Thiorhodovibrio frisius: one gene and its partner. The protein of the gene in region 1 interacts with the protein of each later gene in a pairwise test. Links are inferred from orthologs where the notes say so. Each region holds a gene or a part of one and is shown on either strand. Other genes may lie near its edges.

What was found.
Region 2: the proteins of cysM (region 1) and accC interact in binary tests that used the Escherichia coli proteins (3 or more experiments, as listed by UniProt). The link is inferred for Thiorhodovibrio frisius from one-to-one orthologs.

Annotation. Positions count from the first base shown.
Region 1 is NZ_CP121471.1:3,957,352-3,972,933, reverse strand. What follows is about bases 2,640-5,457. They hold cysM (cysteine synthase CysM), read left to right. Parts: upstream 2,640-3,512; coding sequence 3,513-4,403; downstream 4,404-5,457. Other genes in these bases: rlmD (23S rRNA (uracil(1939)-C(5))-methyltransferase RlmD), read left to right, coding at 4,448-5,457; Thiofri_RS18020 (DUF4160 domain-containing protein), read left to right, coding at 2,943-3,452; Thiofri_RS18025 (bifunctional acetate--CoA ligase family protein/GNAT family N-acetyltransferase), read left to right, coding at 2,640-2,860. In the rest of the region: Thiofri_RS18030 (histone deacetylase family protein), read right to left, coding at 1-36; more of Thiofri_RS18025, read left to right, coding at 182-2,639; more of rlmD, read left to right, coding at 5,458-5,812; Thiofri_RS18005 (DegT/DnrJ/EryC1/StrS family aminotransferase), read left to right, coding at 5,892-7,013; ilvD (dihydroxy-acid dehydratase), read left to right, coding at 7,056-8,906; Thiofri_RS17995 (TIGR04211 family SH3 domain-containing protein), read right to left, coding at 8,903-9,634; argF (ornithine carbamoyltransferase), read right to left, coding at 9,653-10,594; Thiofri_RS17985 (aspartate aminotransferase family protein), read right to left, coding at 10,599-11,795; ilvB (biosynthetic-type acetolactate synthase large subunit), read left to right, coding at 12,111-13,886; Thiofri_RS17975 (hypothetical protein), read left to right, coding at 14,220-14,666; ppk1 (polyphosphate kinase 1), read right to left, coding at 14,851-15,582. UniProt on the Escherichia coli protein: Two cysteine synthase enzymes are found. Both catalyze the same reaction. Cysteine synthase B can also use thiosulfate in place of sulfide to give cysteine thiosulfonate as a product.
Region 2 is NZ_CP121471.1:3,842,904-3,858,621, forward strand. The notes cover bases 8,192-11,145. They hold accC (acetyl-CoA carboxylase biotin carboxylase subunit), read left to right. Parts: upstream 8,192-8,975; coding sequence 8,976-10,316; downstream 10,317-11,145. Other genes in these bases: aroQ (type II 3-dehydroquinate dehydratase), read left to right, coding at 8,192-8,348; accB (acetyl-CoA carboxylase biotin carboxyl carrier protein), read left to right, coding at 8,518-8,979; prmA (50S ribosomal protein L11 methyltransferase), read left to right, coding at 10,356-11,145. Also shown: Thiofri_RS17520 (L,D-transpeptidase), read right to left, coding at 1-437; Thiofri_RS17525 (hypothetical protein), read right to left, coding at 651-839; Thiofri_RS17530 (Do family serine endopeptidase), read left to right, coding at 984-2,558; Thiofri_RS17535 (glycosyltransferase), read left to right, coding at 2,566-3,726; Thiofri_RS17540 (FxsA family protein), read right to left, coding at 3,705-4,127; divalent-cation tolerance protein CutA, read left to right, coding at 4,333-4,659; protein-disulfide reductase DsbD, read left to right, coding at 4,641-7,049; Thiofri_RS17555 (TlpA family protein disulfide reductase), read left to right, coding at 7,060-7,689; more of aroQ, read left to right, coding at 7,875-8,191; more of prmA, read left to right, coding at 11,146-11,306; tRNA dihydrouridine synthase DusB, read left to right, coding at 11,483-12,541; Thiofri_RS17585 (helix-turn-helix domain-containing protein), read left to right, coding at 12,538-12,891; purH (bifunctional phosphoribosylaminoimidazolecarboxamide formyltransferase/IMP cyclohydrolase), read left to right, coding at 12,994-14,592; lpxA (acyl-ACP--UDP-N-acetylglucosamine O-acyltransferase), read left to right, coding at 14,641-15,438; purD (phosphoribosylamine--glycine ligase), read left to right, coding at 15,548-15,718. UniProt on the Escherichia coli protein: This protein is a component of the acetyl coenzyme A carboxylase complex; first, biotin carboxylase catalyzes the carboxylation of the carrier protein and then the transcarboxylase transfers the carboxyl group to form malonyl-CoA.

The DNA of each region.
Region 1 (15,582 bases):
CAGGCAGTCGGGATGAGAGATGAAGGCGAGATTCATGGTTTTTGTGCTCGGCCTGTGCGGGCGAATTGATTCGCCTGGAAAATGATTGGTTTGGAAATTCCTTCGCCTGAAGCAGCTTTATGTCATCAGGTTAGTCTATTGGGGCAAATAGATCGGCCCCTGCGCCCGGGAGGGCACCAAGATGCGTTTATCGGATGTCGATCAACTCTTTGTCCCTAGTGCCGTGGCGGTCTTTGGCGCCAGCGACCGTGAGGGCTCGGTCGCAGGCATGGTGTTTCGCAACCTGCTTGCCGGCGGCTTCAAGGGGGGATGCTATCCGATCAATCCCAAATATGAAAAGGTGGCGGGCGAGCGGTGCTATCCCGACCTGGCTGCGCTCGATAAGCATGTCGAGCTGGCGTTGATTGCCACGCCGGCCGATAAGGTGGCCGGTATTCTTGATCAGTGCGGCGAGGCGGGGGTGCGCGCGGCCGTGGTGCATTCGGCTGGCTTTGCCGAGCGCGGTGAGCGCGGCGTGGCCTTGCAGGAGAAATTGGTCGAGGCGGCAAGGCGCAATCGAATCCGGGTGCTGGGGCCAAATTGCCTGGGCGTCATGCGCCCTGCCCATGGCTTGAATGCCACCTTTGGCCATGAGCAGGCACTGTCGGGGCATGTTGCGCTGGTGTCGCAGTCCGGGGCTGTGTGCACTGCCATGCTCGATTGGGCAGGGCCCCGGCGCATTGGCTATTCGGCGGTGGTGTCTCTGGGCGCGGCGGCGGATGTGGACTTTGGTGATGTGCTCGATTATCTGGCACTCGATTCCCAAACCCATAGCATTCTGCTCTATGTTGAGGGCATCCGCGATGCGCGACGTTTCATGAGCGGGCTGCGCGCGGCAGCGCGGCTCAAACCGGTAGTGGTGGTCAAGACCGGGCGCCATCCGGCCGGGTCGCGTGCAGTCAAGTCACATACCGGCGCCTGGGTGGGTTCGTCGGAAGTGTTTCGCGCGGTGATGGAGCGCGGCGGTGCGGTGCAGGTCGATTCGCTTGATCAACTCTTTGCTGCCGCTCAGGTGTTTGGTGCCGGGCGGCGCATCGCTGGCAACCGCATGGCCATTGTCACCAATGGCGGCGGGCCGGGCGTGCTGGCGGCAGATCGTGCAGTCGAGCTGGGGCTGAGCCTGGCGACCCTGAGCGATGAAACCCGCGCCGAGCTGGAAAAACTTTTGCCCGAGCACTGGTCGCACGGCAACCCGATCGACGTGATCGGCGATGCTCCGGCCGCGCGCTATGGCGCCGCGTTGCGTCTGTGTCTTGCCGATACCAATGTCGATGGCGTGCTGGCGATTCTGGCGCCACTGGCCAGCGTTGACCCGACCGCCGTGGCGCGCGAGGTGATCGAGGCTGCTGCCAAGACCCGCAAGCCGGTGCTGGCCTGCTGGATGGGCGGGACCCGGGTGGCCGAGGCCCATGGGCTCTTCTCCGAGCATGGCGTGCCGCACTATGACCTGCCGGAAGTTGCCGCTGAGGCGCTGTCCTTTCTCGGGCGCCAGCAGCGTAACCAGAAGCTGCTGATGCAGTCACCCGGACCGCTGTCGCAACAGCTCACCCCCGATGTTGAGGGCGCGCGCCTGATCATTGAGGGCGTCATGGCCGAGGGGCGCAAAACGCTGGGCACCATCGAGGCCAAGGCGATTCTGGCAGCCTTTCGCATTCCAACGACCCAGACAGTCCTTGCCCGTTCGCCCAACGAGGCGCTGATCGCCGCCGAGGCGTTGTCCTTTCCGGTGGTGATGAAAATTAACTCGCCCGACATCCGCTACAAGTCCGATGTCGATGGGGTGCGGCTGAATCTGACCGATGCCCAGAGCGTGCGTCGCGCCTATGGCGAGTTGACGGACCGGGCGCGCAGCCTGCGTCCCGAAGCGCATATCGAAGGGGTGACGGTGGAGCACATGGTCCCGAGCCGCGCCGCGCGCGAGCTGATGGTGCGGGTAGTGCGCGATCCCATTTTCGGCCCGGTGATCAGCTTCGGCGCCGGCGGGACCGACACGGATGTGCTTGCAGACCGCGCGCTTGGCCTGCCGCCGCTCAATGCCTTTATTGTCCAGACTATGATCGAACACACCCGGGTCGCGCGGCTGATGGGTGCTTTCGGTAACATGCCGCCGATGAACCGCCAGGCACTCGCGCGCATTCTGCAACGCGTCTCGGAGATGGTGTGCGAGCTGGCCGAGGTGATCGAGTTGGAGATTAACCCGCTGATCGGCAATGATCTTGACGTGATCGCGGTGGACGCGCGCATTCAGGTCGCCTATCGCCCGCCGCAGATGCCGGTGTATGGTCACATGGCGATTCACCCCTATCCGCAGCATTTGATCGAGCGGGTGCCCTTGCCGGACGGGGCGGATCTTACCATCCGCCCGATCCGGCCCGAGGACGCACAGATGGAGCAGGATTTTGTGCGCGGGCTGTCGGAGCAGACCAAGTATTTCCGCTTTATGCAGGCGATCAAAGAGCTGACGCCGGAGATGCTGGTGCGCTTTACCCAGATTGACTACGATCGCGAGATGGCGCTGATCGGCGTGGTGGTGGACCAGGGGCAGGAAGTCGAGGTTGGCGTGGCCCGCTACATGTCGCGCCCCGGCGGCGACACCTGCGAGTTCGCGATTGTGGTGTCCGACGCCTGGCGCAATCGCGGCATTGGCGCGCGCCTGATGCGCTCGCTGATGGCCAATGCCCGTGCCAAAGGCCTGCGCATCATGGACGGCGAGGTGCTTTCGGCCAATACCCGCATGCTGGCGCTGGTCAAATCGCTCGGTTTTGGTATCGAAAGCGACCGGCTTGACCCCAGTGTCAAGCAGGTGTCGAAGGTGTTGTAGCAGGCGATTGGTTTATTGCCTGCGTTTTCGCAGTCGGAGGACACTTGAGTTTTTTGGTGGTGCACGACCCGAAGAGCCTGGTATGCCACTGATTTCAGTTTTCTTCGGTATTGTGATCCGGATGTGGCATGACGACCATCCGCCGCCTCATATCCATGTTGAATACCAGGGATTCGAGGCATTGGTCGACATTCGCACAGGTCGCATCAGTCAAGGGGGTTTGCCGCGCAAAGTCGCGGCGATTGTGGCGGAATGGTGTCAGGTGCACCAGGACGAATTGATGCATAACTGGAACCGCGCGCAGCGGTTCGAGCCTCTTCAACCTATTCAGGGGCAGATCGTGATTAAACTGCTTGAAGCGCGATATCTCGGCCATTGTCGATTGGAGCTGCTGTTTTCCGATGGGCATCTTGGCGTCTTTGATGTTGGTGCTTATCTGGCTGCGCGCAGCGGCCCCTTGCTCGATGAACTGCACTCCGAGTCTTACCTTCAGCGATTTTTGATCGACGCCGGAGCCCTGGGTTGGCCGAATGGATTGGAGCTTTCGCCGATGCGGCTTTATGAGTTGTGTGAGGCGCGGGAAGCGGCTTGACGTTGTTTTCCGCGCTTTTTTGATCGATTTGTTTTCCGCCTGGCGCGTCTTTTAAACTTTATGAACTACTCAACCATCGAATCCCTCATCGGGAACACCCCGCAGGTAGCGCTGCAACGGCTGCCGGGTGAGACCAGCAACACCATTCTCGCCAAGCTTGAGGGCCAGAATCCGGCCGGCTCGGTGAAGGACCGCGCGGCGCTCAGTATGATTCAGCGTGCCGAGCAGCGCGGTGCCATCAAGCCCGGTGATACCTTGATTGAAGCCACTAGTGGCAATACTGGCATTGCGCTGGCCATGGCGGCGGCTATCAAGGGGTATCGCATGCTGTTGGTTATGCCGGAAAACATGAGCGTCGAGCGGCGCCAGTCTATGGCCGCCTTTGGTGCCGAGATTCGCCTGACGCCAAAGGATGGCAGCATGGAGGCGGCGATCGATCTGGCACGCGAGCTGGAGGCCAAGGGGGAGGGCGTGCGTTTGGATCAGTTCTCCAATTCGGACAATCCGGAAGCCCACTTCGAGACTACAGGCCCAGAAATCTGGCGCGATACCCAGGGGAAACTGACCCACTTCGTCAGTGCCATGGGCACCACGGGCACCATCATGGGGGTGAGCCGCTACCTCAAGCAGTGCAGCGCAAGTGTGCAGATCGTTGGGGTGCAGCCGGAAGAGGGCTCCAGTATCCCCGGCATCCGCCGCTGGCCGACAGAATACTTGCCCAAGATCTATGACCCCAAGCGCGTGGATCGCATCATCGACATCAGCCAGCTTGAGGCCGAGGAAACCACCCGCCGACTGGCGGCGGAGGAGGGCATCTTTGCCGGCATTTCCTCCGGCGGCGCCGTTGCTGCGGCGCTGCGGCTATCGCGCGAGCAGGAAGGCGCCGTGATTGTTGTGATTGTCTGCGACCGGGGCGATCGCTACCTCTCCACCGGCGTGTTTCCAGCCTGAGACGCGCCGATTCTGAGCGCGCGGGCCATCAAAGAGAGCCACATTTGAGCAAGAAAAAACCGCTTCCCCAGGAGCCCATTGAGGCCGAGATTGGCGACCTGAGTCACGACGGTCGCGGTGTCGCCCATGTCGACGGCAAGGCCGTGTTTGTGCAGGGCGCCCTGGCCGGTGAGCGGGTGCGCTTTCGGCTAACGCGCCGGCAACGGCGCCATGACGAGGGCGAGGTGGTCGAGGTGCTCAGCGCATCGCCAGACCGCGTCACTCCGCGCTGCGCCCACTTCGGGCTTTGCGGCGGCTGCGCCCTGCAGCATCTCGATCCGGCCGCGCAGATCGGCATGAAGCAGGAGGTTCTCGCCGCAGCCCTGGAGCGCATCGGTAAGGTGCGGCCCGAGACTTGGCTGCCGCAGCTGGTGGCCGAGCATTGGGGCTACCGGCGCAAGGCGCGGCTTGGCGTGCGCTATGTCGCCAAAAAGGGCCGGGTGCTGGTCGGCTTTCGCGAACGGCGCTCGTCCTTCGTCGCCGATCTCGCGCGCTGCGAGGTGTTGCACCCGGCGGTCGGCGAGCGCCTGACCGAACTCGCCGAGCTGATCGGGAGCTTAAGCATCCGCGAGCGGATCGCGCAGATCGAAATGGCCCAGGGCGACGGCCCGGTGGTGCTGATCTTTCGCGTGCTCGAGCCACCGACGCCGGGCGATATCGACCTGCTGCAAGCCTTCGCCGCCCGCACTGGTTTGCATGTCTATCTCCAGCCTGGCGGCATCGAGACGGTTGCGCCCCTGCCCGGGCAGCAGGCGGAGTTGAGCTATGCCTTGCCGGCGCAGGATGTCACCCTGGCGTTCGAGCCCAACGACTTCACCCAGGTCAATCTGGAACTGAACCGCCTGTTGGTTGCGCGCGCGCTCGAACAACTCGACCCTGGCCCCGGTGATCGGGTACTGGATCTGTTCTGCGGCCTTGGCAATTTCACCCTGCCCATCGCCCGCCGTGCCGGCTTGGTTCTCGGGGTTGAGGGCGATGCCGGCTTGGTCGAGCGCGCGCGCGCCAATGCCGGGCGCAATGGGCTCGATGACAGCCGCGTGCGCTTTGAGCGCGCTGATCTTTATAGCGAAACGCCGGATCAGGACGCGGCTGGGCCTTGGGACTGGTCGCGGCAATCCTTCGACCTAGCACTCATCGATCCGCCCCGCAGCGGCGCCTTGCAGGTGCTCGACGCGCTGGCAGCAACCGGCATCCGGCGCCTGGTCTATGTGTCCTGCTATCCTGGAACCCTCGCGCGCGACGCTGGTTATCTGGTGGCCAATCATGGCTTTCGCCTTGAGGCTGCCGGTGTGATGGATATGTTTCCGCACACGGCCCATGTTGAGTCTTTGGCGGTGTTTGAGCGAAGCAAGAGGGGCACCTTGGCGTGAGCCTTTGCCAGCTGCCACCACAGGTGACTGATCTGCTAAAACAATGCGAGTTTTTCTGTTTGCCGAGGCTGTATAAACGATGAATTTTGTTGACCTCAAAACCCAGTACGAACGCCTTCATGAGCCGATCAATCGCGGAATTCAGCGAGTGCTCGAGCATGGTCAGTTCGTGATGGGGCCAGAAGTGCTGGAGCTGGAACAGCGGCTTGCGGACTTTGTTGGCGTTGCGCATTGCGTATCGGTATCAAGTGGAACCGATGCATTGCTTGCGGCCATGATGGCGCTGGGCATTGGGCCTGGGGATGAGGTCATCACCACGCCATTTACTTTCGTGGCGACGGCCGAGACCATTGCGCTCCTTGGCGCGGTTCCGGTGTTTGTCGATATTGATCCGGTGTCCTATAACATTGCCCCAGGGGCGATCACGGCGGCGATCAGCGAGCGCACCCGCGCCATTATGCCGGTGTCGCTTTATGGCCAATGCTTTGCGGTTGATGAGGTGCGCGGCATTGCGCGCGATGCGGGAGTAGCGGTGATTGAGGACGGTGCCCAGAGTTTTGGTGCCGCCAGTCGCGGACGGCTTTCCTGCGGCTTGAGCGAGATTGGCTGTACCTCTTTCTTTCCCTCCAAGCCCTTGGGTTGTTATGGCGATGGCGGGGCTTGTTTTACCGACGACGCCGAGCTAGCCAGCGTCTTGCGCGAGATACGCAATCACGGGCAAGATCGGCGCTACCATCATGCACGGCTGGGGTTGAATGGCCGACTCGATACCATGCAGGCGGCGATTCTTCTGGCCAAGCTTGATGGCTTTGGCGAGGAGGTCGAACGTCGCACAGCCATTGGACAGCGCTATACCCAGGGCCTGATCGCGGGAGGCGCTGCGTCGAGCCGTGATGCTGAACAGGGGCTGCTGGTTCCTTTTGTTCCTGAGGATCAGCGGTCGGTGTATGCGCAATATACCCTGCAAGTCGATGACCGGGATGCGGTGATTGAGACGCTGAGCGCCCAAGGGATTCCAACCGCCGTGCATTACCCGATTCCGCTCAACGAGCAGCCGGCGTTCGCGAGTTACCCGGTGACCCAGGATCTCTCGGTATCGCGCAGAGTCTCGCGCCGCGTTTTGAGCCTGCCAATGCACCCTTACCTTGGGGAGCAGGATCAGGACCGCATCATCGCGAGCGTCCTTGCCGCCTGTCGCTAAGCAGGCAGACCTTTTTCGCTATTTCTACTTCTGGACATACTGATGCCTGACTATCGCTCTCGAACAACCACTCATGGTCGCAACATGGCCGGTGCCCGCGCGCTTTGGCGCGCCACTGGCATGAAAGACGGTGATTTCGACAAACCAATTATTGCAGTGGCCAATTCTTTTACCCAATTTGTCCCAGGTCATGTGCACCTAAAGGACATGGGGCAATTGGTTGCTGCGGAGATTGAACGGGCCGGAGGCGTGGCCAAGGAGTTCAATACCATCGCCGTTGATGACGGCATCGCCATGGGGCATGGCGGCATGCTCTATTCGTTGCCGTCGCGCGATCTGATTGCCGACTCGGTTGAATATATGGTCAATGCGCATTGTGCTGATGCGCTGGTGTGCATCTCAAACTGCGACAAAATCACCCCTGGCATGCTGATGGCGGCCCTGCGGTTGAACATCCCGACGGTGTTCGTCTCTGGCGGTCCGATGGAGGCGGGCAAGGTGATTCGTGGCGAGAACGAGCAGCATCTTGATCTGGTCGATGCCATGGTCGCGGCAGCCGATTCCAACAGATCCGATGCCGAGGTGGCCGAGTATGAGCGCTCCGCCTGCCCGACCTGCGGGTCCTGTTCGGGCATGTTTACGGCCAACTCGATGAACTGCCTAACCGAGGCTTTGGGTCTGAGTCTGCCCGGCAATGGCTCGCTGCTGGCCACACACCAGGCACGGCGGGATCTGTTTCTGGAGGCGGCTCGACTGGTGGTGTCCCTGGCGCGGCGCTGGTACGAGCAGGACGATGCCAGCGTGTTGCCGCGCTCGATTGCGAGCTTCGAGGCGTTCGAGAATGCCATGTCGTTGGATATCGCCATGGGCGGTTCAACCAACACCGTGCTTCATCTGCTGGCGGCAGCCTTTGAAGCTGGAGTGCCTTTTTCGATGAGCGATATCGATCGGCTCAGCCGCAAGGTGCCAAACCTGTGCAAAGTGGCGCCTGCGACGCAGCAGTATCACATGGAGGACGTCCACCGTGCCGGCGGAGTGATGGGGATCATGGGCGAACTCGACCGTGCCGGCCTGGTCCATCGCGAGGTGCCTACAGTGCATAGCGAGTCCTTTGCGCGGGCGCTTGATCAGTGGGACCCGATGCGCACCGATGCCGAGGCCGTGGTGCAGCGTTATCTCGCCGCGCCCGGCGGCGTGCCCACCCAGCAGGCGTTTAGCCAGAACGAACGCTGGCCGGCGCTGGATTTGGATCGGGATCGGGGCTGCATTCGCCGGCTCGAGTCCGCCTACAGCCGTGATGGCGGCCTGGCCGTGCTCTATGGCAATTTGGCCGAGGACGGTTGCATTGTCAAAACCGCCGGTGTCGATGAGTCCATTCTGCAGTTCACCGGGCAGGCGCGCGTTTTCGAGAGCCAGGAAGATGCCGTGCAGGCGATTTTGGTCGACCGCATCACCGCAGGGGATATCGTACTGATCCGTTACGAAGGACCGAAAGGCGGCCCGGGGATGCAGGAGATGCTCTATCCCACCAGCTATCTCAAGTCCAAAGGGCTCGGCAAACTCTGTGCGCTCATCACCGACGGGCGCTTTTCCGGCGGCACCTCGGGATTGTCGATTGGCCATGTTTCACCAGAAGCAGCCGAAGGAGGCCTCATCGGCCTAGTGGAGGAGGGGGATCGGATCGAAATCGACATCCCGGCCAGACGCATTCAGCTCGATGTCTCGGAGCAGCAGTTAGGTGAACGCCGCGCTCAAATGGAGGCACGTGCTGATCGAGCCTGGATGCCGGCGCAACGCCAACGCCCCATCAGCACGGCATTGCGCGCCTATGCGGCATTGACGACCAGCGCCGCGCATGGCGCGGTCAGAGATGTGACGCGGGTTGGCGGCTAAAACAGGTCGCGCGATCCACTGCGCCGGCGTCCGATGCCGGCGCTGGCCAGGAAGAGCCCAATGATCAGACCGCCGCCGGCGACGCCGGCTCCGGTCAGGAACCAGCGTCGGTCGTCGCCACTGCGCAGGTCGAGGTTTTCCTGCTCAAGTTCGCCCACAGTGCGGGTGAGTTTGGCGACGTCTTTCTGTAGCTGGTTGCGCTCCTCATTTATGTTTACGATATTCTCTGATGTGTGCTCAAATACCGCCAAGGCTTCTTCGAGTTCAATATTGCGCTCGGAAACCGTCTGGTGTTCCTGCTGTAGCGCCTGATGCTCTTCTTCGATTCGGCTGAGCTTGGCCGCGAGTTGATCGGGTTCCTGTTGTAGCTCATCGAGCCGTGCACGCGTTTCCGCGAGCTGAACCCGTGCGGCAGGGTCATCCTGGAGATAGCGTGTGAGTAAGAAACCTGTGGTCCCATCCTCAGTGCGCACGCGCGAGTAGCCTGTTTCGCGGTCTTTGCTTAACACCTGGACCGAGGCGCCGCTTGGCAGAACCCGAATGATTTTATGACTGGTACTCTCGCCACTGCGTAGGTTGAATTCGCCCTGATCAGTGACATAGGCAGTGTCGGCCGTGGCGACCAGGGCTGCTCCCAAGAGCCCCACGGCGATCAGAGCCCTGATCAGCTTGGGCGCCCATTGGCGGCGATGAGGGGCAGGATGACAACTTGCAACTCGCTTGAACATGGCTGATTAAGACTCCAGTCAAACCTGGCCTGGTGGCGGACCGACCAGAAGAAATTCCAGCAGTGCCTTCTGGGCATGCAGGCGATTTTCGGCCTCGTCCCAGACGACCGATTGGGGCCCGTCGATGACATCTGCGCTGACTTCTTCACCGCGATGGGCAGGCAGGCAATGCATGAACAGCGCCTCTGGATTGGCCTGGGTGAGCAGCGCGCGGTCGATGCAGAAACCCGCGAAGGCCTGGCGGCGCTCGCGCTCCTCATCCTCTTGCCCCATGCTCGCCCAGACGTCAGTGACGACCAGGTCGGCGTTGGTGATGGCTGTCGCCGGGTCGTGCGAGAGATGGCAGCGGTCGCCGTTGGCGGCGAGCAGCTCGTCATCCGGCTCGAAACCTGGCGGGCAGGCGATGCGCAGCTCAAAGTCAAACAGTCGGGCGGCGTTGATGTAGGAGTGACACATGTTGTTGCCATCGCCAATATAGGCGACGCGCCGCCCGCAAATCGGCCCCCGGTGCTCCTGATAGGTCAGCATGTCGGCAAGCAACTGGCAGGGATGGAAGCGGTCTGTCAGGCCATTGATGACGGGCACTTGGGAGTAGGCCGCGAAGGTCTCAATAGTGTCCTGCGCATAGGTGCGTATCATGACTGCATCGACCATGCGCGAGAGCACGCGGGCGCTGTCGGGGATGGGCTCGCCGCGGCCAAGCTGGGTGTCGCGCGGGGACAAGAAAAGCGCGTGGCCACCGAGCTGTGCCATGCCAGCCTCAAAAGAGACCCGGGTGCGGGTGGAGGATTTTTCAAACACCATGGCCAGCGTGCGCTGTTGCAGCGGCAGATAGGCAGTGCCTTCGCGCTGAAGGCGCTTGAGCACCAAGGCGCGATCAATCAGTGCCCGCGCTTCTTCTGTGGAGAGATCAAGCAGGGTGAGAAAATGCCGCAGTGGGCGGTCTTTTCGCTGTGCCATGGCGCTACCCCGAAGCCTCAGTCGGTTGATGGGCGAGAAAACGGCGAATCAGCGTGGCCAGCCCGTCGACGAGTAAGCCGATCTGCTCGTCGTCGATGATCAGCGGTGGCAGCAGCCGCACGACCCGCCCGGCGGTGACATTGATCAGCAGGCCCTGATCGAGCGCCTGCCGGGTGAGTTCCGCGCAGTCGCGTTCAAGCTCGATGCCAATCATCAGGCCAAGCCCGCGAATGTCGCGCACGCCGGGCAGGTCGCCAATGGTCGTGCGCAGTTGCTCCAGCAGGGCCGCGCCCTGGCGAGCGGCCTGCTCCGGCAGGGCCTCCTGCTCGAGTGTTTGCAAGACCGCCAGGGCCGCCTTGCAGGCGAGCGGATTGCCGCCGAAGGTGGAGCCGTGACTGCCAGGGCCCAGAACCTCGGCCGCTGGTCCTCGCGCCAGGCAGGCGCCGATGGGCACCCCATTGGCCAGCCCCTTGGCCAGGGTCATCACATCGGGCAGGATGCCGGCATGCTGGTAGGCAAACAGCTGGCCAGTGCGGCCCATGCCGGTCTGGATTTCATCGAGCATCAGCAGCCAGCCGTGCCGATCACAGCGCTCGCGCAGACCGCGCAGATAGTCGGGCGTCGGCAGGATGACGCCGCCCTCGCCCTGGATGGGCTCGACCAGCACCGCAACAATGCTGGCGGGACTGGTGGCGACCTTATCGATGGCTTCGAGGTCATTGTAGGGTACGCGCGCGAAGCCCTGCACCAGAGGCTCGAATCCGGCCTGGGCCTTGCGGTTGCCGGTGGCCGTTAGTGTGGCCAGGGTGCGACCATGAAAGCTCGACTCCATCACGACAATGACGGGATCTTTGATGCCGCGCTGATGGGCATGCAAACGGGCGAGCTTGATCGCCGCCTCGTTGGCCTCGGCCCCCGAGTTGCCGAAGAAGACCCGGTCCATGCCAGCAAGGCGGGTCAGCTGATCACCGAGTTGTTGCTGCGCCTCGATTTGATACAGGTTAGAGGTATGCAGCAGGCGCCCGGCCTGCTCGCACAGCGCTGCGGCGACGCCCGGATGCGCATGCCCGAGCCCGCAGACGGCGATGCCCGAAATCGCGTCCAGATAGCGGCGCCCCTCGGTGTCCCACAGCCAGAGACCTTCGCCGCGAGCGAAAGTGACTGGCAAAGGGGAATAGGTCGGCATCAGGGATTGGCCCATGTGGTGTCAGGGAGTCTCGTTAGTCTTTCACTATGCCCTGCGTTTGTGCATCACAGAAACGACAAGGCGGTCTTGCGCGGCAGCGCCGAGACCGCCTGAAGGTCTATTCTGTGCCAAACGGGCGAAAGCGCTTAATATATCAGCGTGCGGCACAGGCTCACAACTCACACATTTTTTGCAGGGTTGTACTCGGCGGACATGGACGTTTGACTTGTTTCGGGCGGGGCGATGCCCAGCGGGGATGCCGGGAACCCTGTGAGCGCTACCCGACCCAAAACAGAACACTTGTTTGATTCAGCTTTTTAAAGGTATTTCATGACTGCTTCGGTTCCGACGCGTCGCAGCGGTGCGGCCATTCTGTTCGATGTGCTAAACGATCTGGGCATTGATTGTATTTTCGGTCACACCGGAGGCGCGGTCATCCCGCTGCATGTCGAGTTGAACAAACGTATGCGTCGCGGCGAGCGGGTGCCGCGCTTTATTCTGTGTCGCCAGGAGGGCGGGGCGGGTCATGCCGCCGAAGGCTATGCCCGCGCGGGCGGTCGGGTTGGTGTGGCGCTGGCCACCTCCGGTCCGGGCGCGACCAACCTGGCCACCCCTATTGCCGATGCCTACAAGGACTCGGTGCCCACAGTCTTCATTACCGGGCAGGTGCCGAGTTCGGCCATTGGTAGCGATGCCTTCCAGGAAGTCGATACCCTGGGTATGACCCGGCCTATCTCCAAGCACAATTATCTGGTCAAGACGGTGGCGGACCTTGAGTGGACGCTGCGCGAGGCTTTTGTGCTGGCTGGTTCGGGGCGTCCGGGGCCGGTGGTGGTCGATATCTGCAAGGACGCGCAAATCGCGCTGCTCGATCATCCCAATCCGCCACGTGTGCGCCATCGCGAGCCGCTGCCCTTTGATCCCGCCGCCGCTGATCGCATTCTCGATGCCCTTGCCGCCGCTGATCGTCCGGTGATCAAGGCCGGGGGGGGCATTATTCATGCCGGTGTTTCCGGGGCGCTGCGCCAGTTTGTCGAGCGCTTCGATACCCCGGTCACCACCACCTTCAACGCGCTGGGCGCGGTGCCCATGGATGCGCCCCACGCGCTTGGCATGCCCGGTATGCATGGCAGCATTCCGGCCAACTATGCTCTGCGCGAGGCCGATTTTATCCTCACGCTCGGCGGTCGCTTCGATGATCGGGTCGCGGTCAAGGGTTTTGCCGACGGCAAGCGCATTGCCCATGTGGACATAGACCCCTCCGAAATCGACAAGACCATCAAGACTGATCTGGCACTGGTGGCCTCGCTCGATGAGTTTTTTGCCCATGCGCTTGGTACCAATCGCCGCGCGCAACACTCCGCTTGGATGGTCCGCATCGGCGAGTGGCGCAAACAAATGCCCCTGCCTTATGCGCAGGGCGATTACATCAAGCCCCAGGCGGTCATAGAGGCACTCTCGGAGCTGACCAAGGGCGATGCAACCTTGGTCACAGGCGTGGGTCAACATCAAATGTGGGCGGCGCAATACTATGGCTTCAAGCGTCCGCGCCAGTGGATCAGCTCCGGTGGGCTAGGCACTATGGGCTTTGGTCTGCCGGCGGCCATTGGTGCCTGGTTTGCCAATCCGGACAAGCCCGTGGTGCTGGTCGACGGTGATGGTAGTTTTCAGATGAACATCCAGGAGCTGGCCACCGTGGTTGCCCACCGCATTCCGCTGAAGATGTTTGTGCTTAACAACAGCTTTCTCGGTATGGTGCGCCAGTGGGAGGACATGATGGACGGCGGCCATCATTACGAAACCTGCCTGGCGCGCAACGAAGATTGCGAGCCTGACTGCATGACCATCGACCAGACCTGTCGGCGGCAAGTCCCCAACCTGACTGGCCTGAGCCATGTGTATCCGGGCTTGAAAACCCAGCGCATTCGTGGCCCGCTCGGCATGCGCGAGAGTATCCGCGAGGCACTCAATCAAGACGGCAGCGTGCTGGTGGATGTGTGGATAGACAAGGCCGAAGATGTGCTACCCATGGTGCCGCCAGGCAAGAAGCTTGATGCCATGATTGCCTCCAGTGTCACGCCTGCTGCTGGGGCGAATGCCGCCTGATGTCTATCCCAAAAGCTTAGGTACCGCCTGGCATCTGCCTGGGACCACAAGGAGCAAAGGAGCAGTAGCGGTGAATGCTTAATCCACAGCTGTCAACTTGGGATTTTCACGGCTGTTCGGACGGAGCAATCTGTGTCAGAATTAGGGTCAAGGATGGGCTTCATTTTCGCGTCGAATCTGTTGGGGAATGTGTTCCCGACCCAGAACGAGCTGAATCTCATAGGGGGTTCGGTATAAACTAAAAAAAAGCCGACTTCCTGGTTTTTGGCCACCACTGCCCAAAACCTGTGAAAAGTCGACAGCACTGCCACCAAGTCGCCGGAGGATTCAGCGATGATCGTCTTCTCTCAGCTACACGCGCAAAACCATAAAATCACGGAACTGTCCAATATCTTTCTGTATCTGGTGCAAAATCGTGAAATGTGCGATACAGAAACCGCCTGTGATGTGTTTTTTGAATACTCGACAAAGGTTAAGGAGCACATCGAGCTGGTTGATCGGGAAATCTGCGGCCGTTTGATTTCCTACCCGGATCAGGCGGTGAAAAACACCGCGAACCGGTTTTTGTCCGGCTCGACGGAAATCAAGCGGATTTTCAACCAGTACCTCAAAGAATGGTGCTCAGAGCCGCAGCGGCGCCTGCAAATTCGCGACCATCAGCATTTTCTGAGCGAGACCCAGCAGATGTTCGGCCTGGTGCTCGATCGCATCCAGCGCGAGACCGAGCACCTGTATCCGCTGATCCGCAAACTTGAAGAGCACGCTGCGGAAGCGGCCTAAGTTTGGGTGATAAGAAGTTTGGGTGACAAGATCTGGTGTGATGAGGTCTCTGGTGTGACCGGATATCCGGCGTGATCGGAACCGGCAGCGCGGGGAGCGCCGGCCGATTTCAACCGAGTCTGATTCGATCAGCCCCGGCGCGTTATCACCGGTAGGTCATTGCTGGTAGGTCCTCACGGGCGCGTCATCCCTGATTCGCCGCCAGCCGGCGCTCGAAATGGCTCAGCAGCCGCGAGCGCAAGTTTTTCTCCTTGTGCTTAGCTGCTGCGGCTAGGCGCTTTTCGGCAACCTGAATTAGCAACTCCTGCGCGCCCTTGGTGTTTTCATCGGCCGGCTGGCGCTGCACATAGGTCCCATCGGGCTGCATGTCCCAGGCCGAGCGGGTGTCGGCGAGCTGCACGTCGAGAATCAGCCGCAGTTCCTGGCGTAGCTCCGGGCTCTCGACCGGGGCATGGACTTCCACCCGGGACTCCAGATTGCGCCGCATCATGTCGGCCGAGCCGAAGTAATACTCCTCCTCACCACCGTTGCGGAAGTACAGAATCCGCGCATGCTCCAGAAAGCGCCCGACAATGCTGACCACCCGGCCGGTTTCGGACAGACCCGGCACGCCGGGCCGATAGCGGCAGGTGTCGCGCACAATGAGGTCCACCTTCACTCCGGCACGGCTGGCCTTGTAGAGCGCGCGGGTAATATCCGGATCCTCAAGCGCGTTCATTTTCATCTGGATTAGGCCGCCACCGTCGCGCTGATGATGCTCGATCTCGCGTTGAATGCGGCTCAGAATGCCCGGCTTGAGGGTGTAGGGCGCGGCCAGAATTTTGCGATAACTCGGCGGTGGGGAGTAGCCGGTCAGGTAATTGAACAGCTCGGTCAGATCCTGGGCAATGTCCTCGTCGCAGCCGAGCATGCCAAG
Region 2 (15,718 bases), 120 kb from region 1 along the record:
AACTCCCCCGTTGGGGTGCGATGACTGGAGACACCCGTGGCCACGTTGCTCCAGCCGACCAAGTCTTCGCCGGCGAAAAACCGCGCCTGCTGGGTATCGGTGTCGATCACAATGCGACTGACGCGCCGCCCACCACCGCGCCACTCAAACATCTTGCCCACCGCCGCTGCCTCCTGTGGCTGCGGAATATCGCCATTGGCTGGCGGCCAGGGCAGTGGCTCGTCTGCTGGCTTGTCCGCCTCCGCCTCGGCAGCCGCAGCAGTCTCAGTCGCCTCGGCCTCGGGCGCCTCTTTGTCAGGGCGCTCCGGCAAACTTTGAGTACAGCCGCTGAGCAGCGCACCAAGCAGGCCGATATGCATCGCGTTAATGAGCCAAGCTCTTGGATTCAATGCGTCAGAGCGCAACTTCAAGGCAGCCATGGCAGGTAATTTGTTCATTTGTTTCATCATCCCAAATCCGATCACACTAACCGGAATCGCCACAATTGCGATCACCGCAACAAGGGCCCGAAACCACCACCGAACGCCAGCGAGGCCGCACGTTAACCCTTTAATCCCGCGAAATCAAAACAAAATTTCCAGGGTTTCATCATCTGCGCTGCCAGGCTGGGCAAACTCGCAACACCCTTGCGCTAAACCGTCTCCCGCAGCTCAAGAATTCTGATCGATATTCTTCAGCGCACCGCGCATGGCGTCGATGATGAGTTGGTTGGCGCGTTTTTCGTCCAGCTCTGGGACCTCCCAGGCCATGATACGACAATATTTTTTGACCAGATGGCGCAAATCGTGCGCCAGCTCGTCGCGATAGCGCGACATTTCGATCTGTTCCAGCTCTGCCATCAGTATGACCTCTCACTGGCCCGGGAGTTTTGTTGGAACGCGCGAACCAGGAACATGAATAATCGGTAATGCGGGAGAAAAAACGCGGCAAGGCTGCCATTATGACACTGTCACGACGAATTCACCCAACCGACGGAAATCGCGATGAACACCATGCATCAGACCCTTTCAAAGGCTGGCGCGCCCGAGCGACTGGCGAAGCATCAGCCTCCCGCCAAGCGCGAGGCCGTCAACCATCAGGTCATCTACCAGGCAGTGGCTGTGCTGTTCGGGCTCGGCCTGGCCATTCTCGCCGCCAGCATCCCGGGACATCTGAACGCCGCGCCTCAACCCGAGGCCGTCATGCGTACCACTGTGCCAGGGTCAGCAACCATGGCGCTACCAAGTTTTGCCAATATCGTCGAACGGGTGGTGGATGCCGTGGTGAATATCAATGTGGAGCAGTCAGTCCAAGCCGGGCAGTCCGGCCCCTCCATTCTGCCGCCCGGGCTGCCAGAAGACTCACCACTGTCGGAGTTCTTCCGCCGCTTTCATGCTGAGCCCGATTTCTCCAAGCCGCGCGAGGGCGAAGGCTCGGGCTTCATCATCGACCCGGCCGGCTTGATTGTCACCAATAACCATGTGGTCCAAGGCGCCGACCGCATTCGGGTGACCTTGAACAACGGCGACGAATACCCGGCGCAGCTGCTCGGTCGCGACCCAAAAACCGACCTGGCACTGATCAAGATCGACGCACCAGCGCCCCTCACCGCCGTGCAGCTCGGCAGTGCCGAGGGCGCCAGGGTCGGCGACTGGGTGCTGGCAGTGGGCAATCCCTTCGGGCTTGGCGGCTCGGTCAGCGCCGGCATCATTTCGGCGCGCGGGCGCGACATCAACTCCGGCCCCTATGATGATTATCTGCAAATCGACGCACCCATCAACCGCGGCAATTCGGGCGGTCCGCTGTTCGACGCCAGCGGCCGGGTGATTGGTGTCAATACCGCCATCTTCTCACCGAGCGGCGGCAATATCGGTATCGGCTTTGCCATCCCGGCCGAGACGGTGGCAGATATTGTGACCGAACTGCGCACCAAGGGGCGCGTGGACCGCGGCTGGCTGGGCGTGCAAATTCAGCCGGTGACTGATGAGGTCGCCTCAAGCCTTGGCCTGTCTGAGCGCCAGGGCGTGCTGGTGACCGAGGTTCTGCCCGAGGGACCGGCCGCCGCCGCAGGTCTGCGCGATGGGGACATCATCCTGCGCGTTGACGGTCAAGTCATGCAGGACTACCGGGACCTGACGCGCCTGATCGCCAGCCTGGATGCCGGCTCCCAGGTGCAAATTGCGCTGATACGCGGCGGCCAGGGACTGACACTACCGGTTACCATCGGCCAGATGCCGACCGAGCCCCAGCTCGCTGACTCAGGGCTGACCAACGACGGCGATCAGGCGCGCCTGGGTGTTTACCTGGCTCCCATCACGCCCGAGACACGGCGCGAGCTCAACCTGAGCCCCGGCACTGCGGGCGTGCTAGTGACCGACGTCGAGCCCAACAGCCCGGCCGCCCGGGCCGGCATTCGCGCTGGCGCGGTGATTTCGATGGTGGGCCAGCAACCAGTCAGCACCCCGGAACAGGCTATCAGCATGATTCGTGCCGCCGCCTCTCAGGGCCGGCCCTCGGTGCTGCTGCGCCTGGAACAGGACGGCCAGCAGCGCTTTGTGCCGGTTCCTTTCCAAGGCTGACCCATTGATGAGCGAGCCTGCCCGGAACGCGCGCCTCGACACCATTGCCCTGCTTGCATCCTTCTCGGGCAGCGGTGGCGTCGAGCGCATGCTGGTCAACCTGCTGTCAGCCCTCGACAGCCAGGGGGTGGCAATCGACCTGCTGCTACTGCGCGCGGACTCGGCCTATCTGCGAGAACTGCCGCCCGGCATCCGTCAAATTCGACTCGCCGGGCGCCACAGCCAACTCGCCATTCCGGCCCTCGCCCGCTATTTGCGCCAGGCACAACCTGCCGCCCTGCTGGTGGCCAAGGACCGCGCCGGGCGCAGCGCGGTGATCGCGCGCGCACTGGCAAGGGTAAAGACCCCCATTGCACTGCGCCTCGGCACCCATCTGTCCACCGCCATGGCCGGGCGCTCGCCACCGGAGCGCTGGTTGAGATACAGCCTCATCCGCTGGCTCTACCCGCATCTCGAGGCCATCGTCGCAGTTTCGGCAGGCGTTGCCGATGATGTCGCAACCATTAGCGGCGTGCCCGCCAAGCGCATCCATGTGGTGCGCAACCCGGTCATCACATCGATGCTCGCCGCCCGCGCACGCGCGCCCTGTCATCATCCCTGGCTAGAGCGCGACGACAACGACCGCATCCAACCACCGGTAATCCTGGCCGTCGGGCGCCTACAGCGACAAAAAGACTTCCCGACCCTGATCCGCGCCTTTGCCCAGCTACACCAGCAGCGTGAGTGCCGACTGATCATCCTCGGCGAGGGCGGGAACCGCCCGGGACTGGAGCAACTGGTGGCCGAACGCGGGCTGAACGACGCGGTCAGTCTTCCGGGGTTTGTCGCCAATCCCTACCCCTTTATGGCGCGCGCCAGCCTGTTCGCCCTGTCATCGGCCTGGGAGGGCTCGCCCAATGTGCTGACCGAAGCCCTGGCCCTAGGCACGCCAGCGGTTGCGACCGACTGCCCGAGCGGTCCGGCCGAAATTCTTCAGCGAGGACGTTTCGGCTCTCTGGTGCCGGTGGGCGATGCCGAGGCGCTCGCCACCGCCATGGCGGCGACGCTGGATGCCCCCTTGCCCGCCGACACCCTGCGCGCTGCGGTCAGCGAATACCAGGCCGAGCGCAGCGCCTGTCGCTATCTGGACCTGCTGGGACAGATCGCTCAATCATCCTCGCGACGATAGTCCGCATCGATGTATTCGCGCCGGCTGGTTCTGATCTCTACATCCCCGGCAGCTGGCTGCACGGCAAGGTAGCGGCGGATCAAGGCATGGCGCAGCGCTGGAATCAACAGCAGAAAGCCCAGGGCGTCAGTGACAAAACCCGGCAACAGCAGCGAGAAACCGCACAGCAGCAAAATGGCACCATCGAGCATCTCGAACGCAGGCACCTCGCCCCGGTCGACCATGCTGCGCACCCGCATCAGCACCGACAGGCCCTGCTCGCGCACCAGATACCCGCCAAGGGCTGCGGTGAAAATCGACAGCAGAATGGTCGGCAACGCCCCGATGATGGTGCCGACCTTGAGCAGAAAATACAACTCAATCAGCGGCGTACCGACAAAAATCAACAGAAACCAAAGCACAATAGGAACTCGCAAGGCAGTGGATTGAAGAAAGAAATTATCGCCACCAGAACCAAGATGGATCCGAGCAGCGATCACTGATCGGCGACCTTAGACCGGGCAGCCGGCAAGTGCAATCCCCGCGCCCGCGCAGCGGCGATGCTTTGGTCTAAAATAACCGGCTCAGGCACCCAGATTCATCAAGCCGCCCGAGGGAGTCCGCCCGATGTCAACGCCGCCCTGCATTGCCTACTGCACCTGTCCCGACAGCGACTGCGCCGAGCGTCTCGCCGCCATGCTAGTCAACGAGGGCCTGGCCGCCTGCGTATCACTGCTGCCCGGCGCGAAATCCTGCTACCGCTGGGACGGACAACTGTGCCAGGATGCCGAGGTGCTGATGATGATCAAAACCACGCAGGCGCGCCTGCGCGAACTCGAATCACGCATCCTTAAGGAACACCCCTACGAGGTACCCGAGTTCATTGTCGTGCCTGTTATCGCGGGATCGGATCAGTATTTGAAATGGATTGACACATGCACCCAAAGCTCGTGAAAACCCACCCACAGTCGCACCAGAGCAAATCAGCACTGCCCGCGCGCAGATCAGCGCCACCAGGCTGGCTGAGTCCCTGGCTGCTGCTCGCGGGGCTGATCTGCCTGCTGGGCGGGCCGGCGCGAGCGGACTTCCTGCCCGTTGAGCAGGCCTTCCAGCCCGAGGTCGCGGCCCTGAGCGCGAATGAACTAGTCGTGCGCTGGCAGATCGCACCCGGGTATTACCTCTACCAGAACAAACTGCGTTTTCGCACCGAGACACCCGGAGTCACGCTGGGTCAGCCGCAGCTGCCGCCGGCTGAGGTCAGGCAGGATCAGTTCTTTGGCCAGGTCGACATCTATCGGGATCAGCTTGAAGTGCGGATTCCCGTTGAGCGCGGCGAGAACACCGCTGCCCCCCTGACCCTGCTCGCCCGCTTCCAGGGCTGCGCCGATGCCGGCTTCTGCTATCCGCCACAAGAGGTCGCGCTCGAAGTCGCCCTGCCGGCGATGAGTCCGGTCATGAGTCCGACTGTCAGTCCGGCGACCAGCCCGGACGCCAATAAAGTCGCTGCCTCAAATCTGCGCGCGGCACTCGGCACCAGCACTCGCCAAAGCTTAGGGCTTGACGACGACATTCTTCCTGCCGCAGAAGCCTTCGTTTTTTCCGCCGACATCAAGTCGCCCAACCTGCTCGAGCTGCGCTGGACTATCGCACCCGAGACCTTCATGTACCGCGACATGATCGCGCTTAGGCTGTCCCCTGAGCGGGCCGAAGCTGCGGGCGTGCAACTTGGCAAGCTGAAGCTGCCAGAGGCCGAGATCAAAGCCAACACCGTGCGCCCGGATGGCAGCATCGGCGATGTCGCCATCTACCATGGCCTGGTGACGGGCGAAATTCCGCTGCTGCGCTCTCGCGTCGAAGCAGCCGAGATTGAACTCATCGCGACCTTCCAGGGCTGTGCCGAACGCGGCATCTGCTATCCGCCGGTGACCAAAACCGTCACCCTGGCCCTGCCGCCAACCGATAGACTGGTCGACGCGCAAACCCTGGCTGCCACTCAGCAGGTTGCAGCCGCTGAACCCACAGCAGGCGAGGCGCGAGTATCCGAGCAGGACCAAATTGCCGCACGGCTCGCGAAAGCCGGCATCTTCGGCGCTTTGGCGCTGTTCTTCGGTCTGGGGCTGTTGCTGGCCTTTACCCCCTGCGTCTTCCCGATGATTCCCATTCTCTCCGGCATCATCGCCGGACAGGGTCAGGGCATCACCACCCGACAGGCGTTCATGCTGTCCCTAGCCTATGTGCTGGCGATGGCGCTGACCTACGCCATCGTCGGCGTGATCGCCGGACTCTTTGGCGCCAACTTGCAGGCCGCGTTCCAAAATCCTTGGATACTGACGCTTTTTGCCGGCATTTTCGTCGCCCTGGCGCTGTCCATGTTCGGCTTCTACGAGCTGCAACTGCCAAGCAGCCTGCAAACCCGGCTGACCGAACTCAGTAACCAACAACAGGGCGGCACTCTGATCGGCGCGGCCATCATGGGCGCCCTCTCGGCGCTGATCGTCGGCCCCTGTGTCGCCCCGCCGCTGATGGGTGCGCTGATCTTCATCGGCAAGACCGGCGATGCAGTACTCGGCTTTTTCGCCCTGCTCGGACTCGGGCTCGGCATGGGCGCACCCCTGCTGCTGATCGGCACCTCGGCCGGCAAGCTGCTACCGCGCGCGGGCGCCTGGATGGATGCGGTCAAGGCGGTCTTTGGCGTGCTGCTACTGGCGGTGGCGGTGCTGCTGCTTGAGCGCATTCTACCGGTGGCCATTGCGCTGCTGTTCTGGGGGCTGCTGCTGATTGCCTCGGCGGTTTATCTAGGGGCGCTCGAGCCCCTGCCCGCCCAGGCCAGCGGCTGGCGCAAGCTATGGAAAGGCCTGGGCGTTGCGCTAATGGTCTATGGCGCCCTGATGCTGGTCGGCGCCGCCGCCGGCGGGCGCGATACCCTGCAACCACTGCGCGGGCTAATGCCTGCCGGTGGCGCGCAGAGCAGCGCCCATGCCGAATTCAAGCGCATCAAGACGGTTACCGATCTCGAACGTGAGCTCGCAGCCGCAGCCACCCAGGGCCAGCCTGTGATGCTCGACTTCTACGCCGACTGGTGCGTATCCTGCAAAGAAATGGAGCGCTACACCTTCCCCGAACCCGCGGTCCAAAGCGCCATGGCGGATTTCATCCTGCTCCAGGCCGATGTCACCGCCAACGATGCCGAGGACAGGGCACTGATGCAGGAGCGCTTCGGCATTCCCGGTCCGCCGGCCATGCTGTTTTTTGATACCTCGGGCACAGAGCTGCGCGGTTTCCGCTTGGTCGGCTTCGTGCCGCCGGAGGAGTTCGCCGCCCATCTGCAGGAGATCCAGCCATGAGTGCGCGGTTATGAGTGTATTGAAAGTCCTGTTCGTCACCCTACTGGCCGGCACACTCAGTATCAGCGTGGCGCTCTTCGGTCAGCACTGGATCGACGACCATCCGGATCTCACCTTCGGCAGCCAGCGCGACCGATCAGGCACCGAGGTGCTCCCGGATCTGCGTCTGTCCACTCCCGACGGTCGCTTGGTCAGCAGCCACAATTGGGCTGGTAAAGTGGTGGTGATGCACTTCTGGGCAAGCTGGTGCACCCCCTGTCTGGCGCAGATCGGTCCGCTTGAGCGCCTGCAAGACCGCTATGGACCAGGCTTGCTGCAAGTGGTGAGCATCGCCATCGACACGCCCGAGGACGTCCAAGCCTTCCTCAACGCACGCACGCTCAATTACCAGGTGCTGCTCGGCGGTCAGCCGGAGATAGCGCTTGCCGCCCGCTTTGGCAATCGCACCCAGGCCCTGCCCTTCACTGTGCTTTTCGATCACCGTGGCCGGGCGGTTTTCGCTCAACCAGGGTTGCTGGGCGAAGACCAATTACGGACTGAAGTCAGCGCCCTGCTGCCAGACACAGCCGAGCAGGCCGCCGATTCTGGTACAACGGATTCCGGCACAACCCTTCCGGGGGCAGCAGCGGCAGGGCTGTAACATGCAAGGGCACCGCCCGGCGCGGATTTTTGTAAATCGGCGCACTTTCCTTTACCCTTGTCACATTCGAGTCAAACGGCTATTTTTGCGACCGTTGCCGCCCGTTAGGCACAGTTACCGGCGTGTAGGCTCAGATTTCTCGCACTGATCGGCCGGTTCACCGGTCAAGGAACTCAGCACAGCCTATGTCGGCCATTCTCTGCCTGAACGGCCCCAACCTGAACCTGCTCGGCCAGCGCGAGCCTGGGACCTATGGCCAGATTACACTTGCGCAGATCGAGCAGCGCCTGCGCGACGCAGCCCAACAGGCCGGAGTGGCTTTACTGTTCGCGCAGAGCAATGCCGAGCATGCATTGATCGAGCACATCCACCGAGCACCAGCCGATGATGTGGCCTTTATGATTTTTAATCCGGCGGCTTTCACCCATACCAGCGTCGCGCTGCGAGATGCCATTCTGGCCGTCGGCTTGCCCTTTATTGAGGTGCACTTGTCCAACATTCATGCGCGTGAAGCCTTCCGGGCGCATTCCTATTTTTCTGACATTGCCGCCGGCGTGATCAGCGGCCTGGGCGCCCATGGCTATGAGTTGGCACTGACCGCCGCGATGCATCGCTTAGCCTCTGGCGGCAGCCAGCCATCTGCCCCGGCCGCGCAATGACCACCTAGAACGACCAAATGCCTGACCGAGCACCAAAGCTGCCCTGATCAGCCCCCGATTACTGTGAATCAGACGGATTCATTACCCTGGGTGATCGGGACCATGAAGGTTAGAACGACTTAGAACTACTAAAAACTACTGAGCCAGCCCATCGAGAGACCCAAGCCGCATGGACATCCGTAAGGTCAAAAAGCTTATCGAGTTACTCGAAGAATCGAACGTCGCTGAAATCGAGATTCACGAGGGCGAAGAGTCAGTGCGCATCAGCCGTCAGGGCCATGCCGCGCCAAGTTTCTTCATGCCCGCAGGTGCGCCGCCTCCCGCTGCCCCGAGCAGCCCGCCAGCACCCATACCTGCAACTGCGGAGACGCCCGCCGCCGAAAGCGAAATCGAAGACGGCACCCTGGTGCGCTCGCCCATGGTCGGCACTTTTTATCGCTCGCCCTCCCCCGGCACCAAGCCCTTTGTCGAGGAAGGCTCCGAGGTCAAGCTTGGCGATACCCTGTGCATCATCGAGGCGATGAAAATCCTCAACCAGATTGAGGCGGACATCGCCGGTCGCGTCAAGCGCATCCTGGTCGAAAATGGCCAGCCCGTGGAATACAACCAGCCACTCTTTATCATCACATGATCGAGAAGGTCCTTATCGCCAACCGCGGCGAGATTGCGCTGCGCATTCAGCGCGCCTGTCGCGAGCTTGGCATTAAAACCGTGGCGGTGCATTCCGATGCCGACCGCGATCTTAAACACGTCCTGCTCGCCGATGAATCCGTCTGCATCGGCCCGGCCCCGTCGCGCGACAGCTATCTGCATATCCCGTCCATTATCAGCGCAGCTGAGGTGACAGATACTGTCGCCATTCACCCCGGCTATGGTTTTCTGTCCGAGAACGCCGACTTTGCCGAACGCGTCGAGCGCAGCGGCTTTGTGTTTATCGGCCCCAAGCCAGAAACGATCCGCCTGATGGGCGATAAGGTCTCGGCCATCAAGGCGATGCAAGCCGCTGGGGTACCCTGCGTGCCGGGCTCCGACGGCCCACTCGGCGACGACCCCAATCGGCTGCTGGAGCTAGCCCATAACATCGGCTATCCGGTCATCATCAAGGCCGCTGGCGGCGGCGGTGGGCGCGGCATGCGTGTGGTGCATTCGGATGCCGCGCTGCTCAATGCCGTCTCCCTGACCAAGGCCGAGGCCGGGGCAGCCTTCGGCAACGACGTGGTCTACATGGAGAAGTACCTCGAGAACCCGCGCCACGTCGAGTTCCAGATGCTGGCCGACAACCACGGCCATGCTGTTCACTTGGGCGAGCGCGACTGCTCCATGCAGCGCCGTCACCAAAAGGTGGTCGAAGAAGCCCCGGCACCCGGCATCACCGCCGAACAGCGCCAGCGCATTGGTGATCGCTGCGCCGAGGCCTGCGTGCGCATTGGCTATCGCGGCCTTGGCACCTTCGAGTTTTTGTATCAGGACGGCGAGTTCTATTTCATCGAAATGAACACCCGCGTTCAGGTCGAACATCCAGTCACCGAGATGGTGACTGGCATTGATATCGTCAAAGCGCAGATCCTGGTCGCTTCCGGCGAGCCACTGCAATTCAAGCAGGACGACATCGAACTGCGCGGTCATGCCATCGAGTGCCGCATCAATGCCGAGCATCCGGAGACCTTCATGCCTAGCCCTGGGCGCATTGAGGACTTTCACGCCCCCGGTGGCCCCGGCATTCGCATGGATACCCATATTTACTCAGGCTACGTGGTGCCGCCCTACTACGACTCCATGATCGGCAAACTGATCGCCCATGGCGAGAATCGCGACTGCGCCATCGCGCGCATGAACAACGCGCTGCGCGAGACAGTGATCGAGGGCATTCAAACCAACATCCCGCTGCATCGCCAGATCATGAAAGACGCCGCCTTCCAGGCCGGCGGCGCCAATATTCATTATCTGGAGAAAAAGCTCGGGCTTTGAGCCACAAGCGCCCCAAACCGCCAGCTCCCTGAATCCATCATGCCCTGGTTGCAACTCGCCCTGATCAGCGCCCGCGAGCAGGTTCCGCTGATCGAAGCCGTGCTTGAGAATGCCGGCGCCCTGGCGGTGACCCTGGATGATCCCGAGGATTGCGGCCAGACGCCCACCCAAACCGACCTGAGCCTGCTCGAACCCGCACCGGGCGCCATGCCGCTATGGGCGTTGGTGCGACTCACCGCGCTCTTTGAAGACACGCCCGAGGCAGGCGAGCGCGCGCAGCAATGCGCCGCCCAATTGCAGGACGCACTGGCCGCACCCCCGCACCTGGAGCCCCTTGCCGATCAGGTCTGGGAGCGCGCCTGGCTCGCGCACTGGCAACCGCGTCGCTTCGGGCGCCGGCTGTGGGTTTGCCCGTGCGATCAGGATCCCGCGACCGATGCCGCCGCTGGCATCCAACCCGATGACGTCATTCTCGCGCTCGATCCGGGGCTCGCCTTCGGCACCGGCTCGCACCCCACCACCGCCCTGTGCCTGGAATGGCTGGACGGTCTGGATCTGACCGGCAAGACGCTGATCGACTACGGCTGCGGCTCCGGCATTCTGGCCATTGCCGCGCTCAAGCTTGGCGCGGCCCATGCCATTGCCATTGACCATGACCCACAGGCCCTGATCGCTACTGCGGCTAATGCCGCCAACAATGGCGTGGCCGCGCGCCTGAGCTGTCACAGCCCCGAGGACTTTGCCGCTAAAACCCGCCCCAGGCCGCAAGCGGATGTGCTGGTGGCCAACATTCTCGCCGGCATCCTGATCGAGCTCGCCCCCCAGCTGAGCCGGCTCTGCGCGCCCGGAGCCCAGGTGGCACTCTCCGGCATTCTCGACCCCCAGGTTCCGGCGGTGTGCGCGGCCTATGGCGCACATCTCGTCTTGTCTGAGCCTATCCTGCGCGACCAGTGGGCCCTGCTGAGCGGACATAGCGCCCAGACAGCTTGAAGGGTTCCCGTATCAATACGCAGCGCGACAGCAAGCGCGGACGTGCGGTGCAGTGCTTTGTGATGCAGCACCCAGCGCGCGTCGGCCGCTAGCTCTAAAATCAAACCCAGCCCAGACCCGAGTTCATCCCCGCCCATCCAAGCCGACCCTGCCGAGAACAACATGCCGAGAACAACATGCCGGAATCCGTCCCCATGTCCAGCGTTGCCAATCGGCTGAAATTGCCGCTGCGAATCGGCTCACTCGAACTCCCCTCGCGAGTATTCCTCGCGCCCATGGCCAGCATTACCGACCGGCCCTTCCGCCGCCTGTGTCGAGAATTCGGTGCCGGGCTTGCCTTCTCCGAGATGCTGAGCGCCAACCCGGCGCTGCGCCACACCCGCACCAGCGCTGAGCGCCTGGACCATCAAGGCGAGCCACGTCCCTTCGCGGTACAAATCGCCGGTGCTAACCCCGAGGACATGGCCGACTTTGCCCGCCATGCCGTCGATCAGGGCGCGGACCTGATCGACATCAACCTTGGTTGTCCAGCGAAAAAGGTCTGCCGCCAGGCAGCCGGTTCCGCACTGCTACGCGACGAGCCCCTGGTCGCACGCATCATGGAGCAAGTCGTGCGGGCGGTGAATGTTCCTGTCAGCGTCAAAACGCGCACCGGCTGGTCACCACAAGAAAAGAATCTCGCGCAAATTGCACAAATTGCACAAAACTCCGGAATCGCCATGTTAACAGTGCATGGACGTACGCGCGCTTGTGGTTACAACGGCCAAGCTGAGCATAACAGCTTGTCAGCGCTGCGCGAGCAGATCACCATTCCCCTTGTTGCTAATGGCGACATCGACACGGCAGAAACAGCACATAAAGTGCTTGAACAGACCGGTGCAGATGCTGTTATGATTGGTCGCGCAGCCTTGGGAAAGCCATGGATTTTTGCTCGCATCGAGCGCTTTCTGGCCACCGGCGAGCAGACCGGGCCACCTGACCCAGCAGTAAATCCGGAACGCAATCCGGACCAAATCCGCGACATTCTGCTTTCCCATCTGGCAGCCCTCCATGATTTCTATGGTGAAGCGCGCGGTCTGCGCGTTGCGCGCAAGCACATCATCTGGTACTGCCAGGATCTGCCCGGCTTTAAGCAGGCCAGCGGGGCACTTTTAATGGCCACATCAGCCGCAATCCAGCACCGCTTGGTGCAAAGTTATTTTGCCAATCTGATGACAGGGGAGACTGACACATGAGGATCGACGCGGCTTTAATTGCCGAGCCAGATGCCTGCCAAAATGTCCGTTGCCAGCATCGCCCATCCTTCCCCATCAGCCAGTCGGCAGAAGACAACGGCATCCCCCTGCACGATTGCGTGCGCACGGCCTTGCAATCCTATCTTGCACGCATGGGCGATCATCAGATAGACAACCTGTATCGGTTCGTCCTCGATGAGGTCGAGCGACCACTGATCGAGAGTGTTCTCCATCACGCCAGTGGCAATCAGACGCTTGCCGCCCGCATCCTTGGCGTCAGCCGGGGAACGCTGCGCAAGAAGGTCTCGCAGTATGGGTTGATGTCGGCCAACGACCCCAGCAACGCCTAAGTAGCAACGCCTAAGTAGCATCGCCTAAGCAGCAGCTCCTAAATAGCCCCTCACCTAACCAGCAATCCTGAATCATTGCACCACCACGCCCCAGCTGACCCCATGCAACCCATTCGCCGCGCCCTGATCAGTGTCTCCGACAAATCCGGCCTACCGGAACTCGCCGCCGCCCTCGCCCACCACGGGGTCGAGATCCTTTCCACTGGAGGCACGGCTGCGCTGTTACGCAAAGCGGGCCTCAAAGTCACCGAGGTCGCCGAGCACACCGGCTTTCCCGAAATGATGGACGGGCGCGTCAAGACCCTGCACCCGAAAATTCACGGCGGCATTCTCGGGCGCCGCGGTCAGGATGAGGCGGTAATGCAAGCCCATGGCATCGACCCCATCGATCTGGTGGTGGTCAATCTCTATCCCTTCGAGCAGACAACCGCCGATCCCAACTGCCCGCTTGAGGAGGCGATTGAACAAATCGACATCGGCGGGCCAACCCTGATCCGCGCGGCAGCGAAGAATCATGCCGCAGTCGCAGTGCTGGTTGAGCCGGGCGATTATCCGCGCCTGACCGCCGAGCTTGAGGCGCATCAGGGCAGCATCAGTGCGGCGCTGCGCTTCGATCTCGCGACACGCGCCTTCGAGCACACTGCCCGTTATGACGCGGCCATCGCCAATGAGTTGGGCCGCCGGCTGGAACTGGCAAGCGCCTCGCCCGATGACAAACCCGATGACAAACAGGAACACCCCTTCGCGCGCACCCTGAGCTTTCAGGTGCGCCGCCAGCAAGCCCTGCGTTATGGCGAGAATCCGCATCAGCAGGCGGCCTTTTATGTCGAGCCCAGGATCCAGGACGGCAGCATCGCCAGCGCCCGCCAGCACCAGGGCAAGGAGTTGTCGTACAACAACATCGCCGACACCGACGCGGCACTCGAATGCGTCAAGCAATTCAACGATGTCCCCACCTGCGTGATCGTCAAGCACGCCAACCCCTGCGGCGTGGCCGAGGGCGAGAGCCTGCTGAAAGCCTATGATCGCGCCTTCAGCACCGACCCGGAATCGGCCTTTGGCGGCATTATCGCGTTCAATCAGGAGTTGGACGCCGCCACTGTGAGCGCTGTGGTCGAGCGCCAATTTGTCGAGGTGATGATCGCCCCCAAAATCAGCCCTGAGGCACTGGAAGCGGCCAAGACCAAAAAAAATCTGCGCCTGCTAAGCTGCGGCGACTGGACGGTCGCCGGCCCCACCACCACCCTTGACTTCAAGCGCGTGACCGGCGGGCTGCTTGTGCAGAGCACTGATCGGCTCATCGCCGCCGAACTGCGCCAGGTGAGCGCCCGCGCGCCCACTCAGGCGGAAATGGCTGATCTGCTGTTTAGCTGGCGGGTGGCAAAGTTCGTCAAATCCAACGCCATTGTCTACGCGCGCGCGCGCATGACCATTGGCGTCGGTGCCGGCCAGATGAGCCGGGTGAACTCGGCACGCATTGCGGCCATCAAGGCCGAGCAGGCAGGGCTCGCGGTTAAGGGCGCGGTCATGGCCTCAGATGCGTTCTTTCCTTTCCGCGATGGGCTCGATCAGGCCGCAGAAGTCGGCATCACGGCGGTGATTCAACCCGGCGGCTCGATGCGGGACCAGGAAGTCATAGCCGCCGCTGATGAGCATGGCATCGCGATGATCTTCACCGGCACTCGGCATTTCCGCCATTGATCGCATAACACATTGACTCGCCTCGGCTGAATCGCACCATCGCCGGCCATGAGCATCCACCCCACTGCCATTATCGCCGCCGACGCGGAGATTCACCCGAGCGTCACCATCGGTCCCTATTCCATCATCGAGGCCGGCGTGCAGCTCGGCGAGGGCTGCGTGATCGACAGCCATGTGCTCATTTCCGGTGCGGCCCAACTCGGCCCCGGCAATCGCGTCTGCCACGGCGCCACCCTGGGCACGGAGCCGCAGGATATCGGCTTCAGGCCGGAGCACTCAAAGCCACTCATCATAGGCGCGCATAACCATTTCAAGGAGTGCGTCAATATCAGTCGTGGCATCAAGACCGATGCCGGCACCCGCATTGGCGATCACAACTATCTGATGGCCTTCTCGCACATCGGCCATGACTGCCTGGTTGGCAACCACAACACCCTGGCCAACACCGCCACCCTTGCCGGTCATGTCTCCTTGGGCGATGGTAACTTTCTCGCCGGCCATGTTGCTGTGCATCAGTTTTGCCGCATCGGCGACCTGTGCATGATCGGCGGCATCACCGGCGTTGCACAGGACATCCCGCCTTTCGCACTGGCCAACGGGCAGCGCGCGCGGATTCTTGGGCTCAATACCGTCGGCCTGCGCCGGGCTGGTTTCGACTCCAAGGCGCGCGGGCACATCAAGGCGGTGTATCGGCTGCTGTTCCGCTCCGGCCTGCGCTTGAGCCAGGCCATGGAGGAGGCCGCAGCCGCCTATCCAGGCGCGGAAACCGAGCGCATCCTCGCTTTCATCCGCGCTGGCGACTCAGGCCGCGGCATCGCCGCCTTCGGCGGAGAGCGAAAACCCTAACCTGAAGCAACCGCTTCGTCCTCCGGGCTGGTGACTCACTCTGAGCACCAGCTTGCAGGTTTCCACCAACCCCTAGTCAGTCTTCACTACCCACGATTCCCGAAACACCATGAATCTGCTCATCATCGGCGGCGGCGGGCGCGAACATGCCCTCGCCTGGAAAGTCCGGCAATCGCCCCTAGCCGATCAGGTCTGGGTCGCACCCGGCAATGGCGGCACAGCGCGCGAGCCCGGCATCGAGAATGTCGACATCGACGCCGAGGACATCCCGCGTCTGATC